One region of the Nocardioides nitrophenolicus genome, then DNA from elsewhere that is predicted to be linked to it. Evidence: predicted binding sites of a transcription regulator. Region 1 holds the regulator's gene; the other holds the start of a gene.
The links. Region 1 encodes LexA, which represses DNA repair genes until DNA is damaged. Its sites were predicted from a motif close to TCGAACANNTGTTCGA; they were not measured.
Positions count from the first base shown of each region.

Region 2: the regulator LexA is predicted to act here: its motif matches at 1,327-1,342, upstream of JOD66_RS01545 (SAV_6107 family HEPN domain-containing protein).

Region 1 covers NZ_JAFBBY010000001.1:1,309,838-1,312,033, forward strand. Annotated here, with positions in the region: gene JOD66_RS06435 (LysM peptidoglycan-binding domain-containing protein) at 1-245, opposite strand, end outside; gene lexA (transcriptional repressor LexA) at 529-1,278, shown strand; gene JOD66_RS06445 (MXAN_6640 family putative metalloprotease) at 1,346-2,196, shown strand, end outside.
Region 2 covers NZ_JAFBBY010000001.1:323,157-325,352, forward strand. Annotated here, with positions in the region: gene dinB (DNA polymerase IV) at 1-44, opposite strand, end outside; gene JOD66_RS01540 (methyltransferase domain-containing protein) at 81-797, opposite strand; gene JOD66_RS01545 (SAV_6107 family HEPN domain-containing protein) at 845-1,303, opposite strand; gene JOD66_RS01550 (hypothetical protein) at 1,571-2,035, opposite strand; gene JOD66_RS01555 (YbaK/EbsC family protein) at 2,082-2,196, shown strand, end outside.

The sequences.
Region 1 (2,196 bases):
CCCGGACCGACCGTCACCAGCTGGACCTGCGGCGCGCCGCCGCCGTCGCGGGTGGCGGCGGAGCCGGCGGCGAGCCAGACCGCGGCCAGGGTGACGGCGACCAGGGCCAGCAGGAACACGACCGCACGGCCGCGCCGGGTCAGCCGGACCTGGCCCCGCGGAGCGGGGCGAGCGGCGACGGGGCGGGCGGCGGTCGCCGAGCGGCGGACCTGGGTGACACGGGGTGCGACGGTGAGGGTGCTCATGGTGATGACCTCCGGGGGAAGGGACGGGGCTGTCTGCAACCAGGGAGGTTGTATCCAGGGGGTCCGACGGAAGGTGTTCGATCAGGCGTTCGATCGAACATGTGTACGAGATTAGATCAGGTGTTCGAAGATTTCCAGCACCGTTCGAAAGTTCGTTCGACCGGCGTGTCGCGACACGCGGTTCGAACAGGTGTTTGAAACCGGCGGGTGGGTTCGGTTAGCGTCGTCACACGGGCCCGGTCGATCCGGGCCACACCACCCGATCCGATCTGGAGGGCGATCCATGGCTGAGCGCAAGGGCACTGAGCGCAAGGACGGCGGGCCGGCCAGCAGCGTCACCGAGCTGCCCGACGGCCCCGCCGACGCGACCGGGCTGACCCCGCGCCAGCAGCGGGTCCTGGCCCACATCAAGGACAGCATCGAGAAGCGGGGCTACCCGCCCAGCATGCGCGAGATCGGCCAGGCGGTCGGGCTCACCAGCACCTCCAGCGTCGCCCACCAGCTGCGCACCCTCGAGGAGAAGGGCTACCTCAAGCGCGACCCCAACCGGCCCCGCGCGCTCGAGGTGTTCCTGCCCGAGGTGATGGCGGCGCGCCGAGCGATGGGCGCCGCCGAGGAGACGACGTACGACGAGACCGGGATCGGCGACGCCGCGCCGGCGCCCGCCAACGTCCCCGTCGTCGGCCGGATCGCGGCCGGTGGCCCGATCCTCGCCGAGGAGCGGGTCGAGGACGTCTTCCCGCTTCCGCGCCAGCTCGTCGGCGACGGCCAGCTGTTCCTGCTCGAGGTCAGCGGCGAGTCGATGATCGAGGCCGCGATCTGCGACGGCGACTACGTCGTCATCCGCCAGCAGCCCACGGCCGAGAACGGCGAGATCGTCGCCGCGATGATCGACGGCGAGGCGACGGTCAAGACCTTCCAGCGCAAGGCAGGTCAGGTCTGGCTGCTCCCCCACAACCCGGCGTTCGAGCCGATCGACGGCACGAACGCGACCATCCTCGGCAAGGTGACGGCGGTGCTCCGGCGGGTGTGAGGTTTGCCCGACCGGCCGGTGACATAGGGTCAGCCATGTCCTGTCGCCCTACCCTAGGCCGGTCCTGATGCCTCGTCGCAGCCACTTCCCCTTCATCGGGCTGCCCCTCCCCCTCCTGCTCAGCGCTCTGCTCGCGGCCCTGCTCGCCGTGCCCTTCCTGGGCGCCGCGGCGCAGGCCGACGACACCGTCCCCGCGCCCCCTGCCGGCGTCGCCGTGCCCGTCGACGTCGACGACACCGCCCAGGAGACCGCCGAGCAGGCGCTCGCGACGGTGCAGGACATCGTGGAGACGGCGCCGACGGGCACCCCCGAGACCGGTGCCGACCTGACCATGGCGCTGCGCGACCTCGCGCTGACCCGCGACGACCTGCCGGCCGGTCTGCAGGACGACGCCGCCCGGCTGCTCGCCCGCCCCGGCACCGGCTACCGGCCGCCGCCGGGCTCGGGTGGCATCGAGTGCACCAACGGCTCCGGGCTCCCCTGCTACACCGCGCCCGAGGCGACCCCCGAGTGCGGCGGCAACATCTGCGTCCACTACGTCGCGAGCTCGTCCGACGCCTCCTCCCAGGCCTGGGCGCAGCAGGTCCGGTCCGTCATGACGAACGTCGCGAGCCGCTACGTCGCCGCGGGCTACCGCACTCCCGTCGGCGACGGGGCCGTGGGCCAGGCCGCCGGCGGCACCGGCAACGGCGCCAACGTCTTCGACGTCTACCTCGCCGACCTCGGCAAGCGCGGCCTCTACGGCTACTGCACGACCGACCAGCGGGTCGCCGGCCACGTGACGGCGGCGGCGTACTGCGTCCTCGACAACGACTACGCCGAGTTCGGCCCGGTCCCCGGCCCGATCGGCAATCTCCAGGTGACCGCGGCCCACGAGTACTTCCACGCGGTGCAGTTCGCCTACGACGTCAACGAGGA
Region 2 (2,196 bases), 990 kb from region 1:
AACGCGTCCATGTCGACGTGGAGGATCGGGCAGTCGAGGCTCACGACCCGCCCCCGGGGCCGGGCCCGGGTCGCCGCGGGTCAGGAGGCGGCGTACGCCAGGACGTGCAGCTGGGTGGCCAGCGGGAGGTACTCGGGGCGCTGGGCGACCGCGCGCTCCAGGTCGACGAGCGCCGCCGCGGCGCCGGGCTCCTGGTCGACCAGGGCCGCCGGGACCAGGTCGGCGAACACGCGCACGGCATGGACCGAGACCGCGCCGAAGCCGTGGGCGGCCAGGAGGTCACGGACCTCGTCGGCGGTGAACCGGCGGCCGGTGCGGGTGTCGACGGGCTGCTGGTCGTCGAGCAGCTCGCGCGCGAGCTGGAAGTGGCCGGCCATGGCCCGGGTGATGACGGCGGCGTGGCGCTGGCCGACGACCAGGCTGAGCAGGCCGCCGGGGCGCAGCACCTCGGCGATCCGCGCCAGCGCGAGGGACGGGTCGACCACCTCGAGGACGCCGTGGCACAGCACCACGTCGGCGCTCCCGGCCCCGACCACGTCGACGAGGTCGGTGACGTCGCCCTGCAGTCCGGACACCTCCAGGTCGACCTCCCGGGCCCGGCGAGCCAGGGCCGCCAGGGCGTCGGGACTGGGGTCGACCACGCGGACCCGGTGGCCCGACTCCGCCAGGCGCACGGCGAAGCCGCCGGTGCCGCCACCGAGGTCGACCACGTCGCGGGGTCCACCCGCGAGCGCGGACTCGAGGGCGTCCCACACGACCGCGGTGCGGACCGATCCACGCTGCTCGCGAGAGGCCATGCGCCGAACACTAGTGGTCCCCTCCACCCACGCGGGCAGGCGCTCCGTCAGCCCACCGCCAGACCGGCCAGCTGCTCGCCGAGCGGCACGTGCGGGGTCAGTCCGAGGGCCTGCTCCACGACCGCGAGGAAGCGGTCGGCGTCGCGGACCAGGTCGTCGGCCTCACGCTCGGTGGCGGCCCGGGCCGAGCCGGCCTCGGCGGCCGCGCGCTTGCTCGCCCCGGCCGCGAAGAAGCTCGCCCACTCCGCCAGCTCGGGCGCCACGTCGGCGAGCAGCACCCAGGCGTTGCGCTGGGCGCGCCGACGCCCGGTCTCGGGGCGCGCCCGGGCGGCCAGCAACGCCGCGGCCGCCCGGAGCGCCGCCACGTGGGCGCAGGCGTAGCGGGTGGCCACGTCGCGGGCGGCCACCGCCTCGCTCAGGGACTCCGCCGAGCGGATGAGGTAGTTGTGGGTGGTCGCGGGCAGGGCGTGCGGGCTGATCGTGAACGGGGCGGACTGGTGGGCCACGGCGACTTCTCCTCCGGTCGGATTCGAACAGGTGTTCGAATGAGTCGAAGGTACACCCGGGGTCCGACACAGCTCAAGGGCGACGCGGCGCCGGGGCCCGGGCCGAGCGTCGTACCCGGCATCCGGGTCGCGTCCCGGCCCGATCCGCGACCCGAATGCCGGGTACGACGGATCCCAGCCGGCCGGGGCCGGGCGGGCAGGGACGGGCGGGCAGGGACGGGCGGGCAGGGACGGGCGGGCAGCGACCGGGCGGGCAGGGAGGACGGCTCAGCGGCCGGCGGTGCGCACGTACGCCGTGCTCTGCGGGTGCCAGAGGAAGACGAGCGTCACCGCGCCGATCACCGCGGCCGCGATGGCCATGCCGTCGACCATGGTGGGCGGGTCGGTGCGCACCGTCGCCACGGCGACCACGATCACGCCGGCGACGATCGCGGCCAGCGAGTGCCGGGCCCAGTTGTAGCCGACCCGGAAGAGCGCGATCAGCGTCGCGGCGAGCACCGCCGTGACGCCGTACAGGACCAGGATGACGGGGACGAACTCGACCGGCTGGACGGTGCTGTCACCGACCTGCATCGGCGACCAGACGCTGCCGAGGTCGTCGCGCTGGGTGACGACGAGCACGCACACCAGCAGTCCGGCCGCGACCAGGAACCACAGCAGCCAGCACGCGATCACGACCGCGGGCGGACGGGCCGTCGGCTCGGCCTGCTGCTCGACGTCGGTCTCGGGCATGGTTCCTCCAGTCCGTGGTGGGGGCGTGCTCGGTAGGGTCACCCCCATGTCGGCCGAGCATCCCTCGATCACCCGGTTCCGCGACGAGCACCAGCGCCGGGGCGGAACCGGCGAGATCGTCATTCTGCCCGACACGGTCCACACCGCCGCACTGGCCGCCG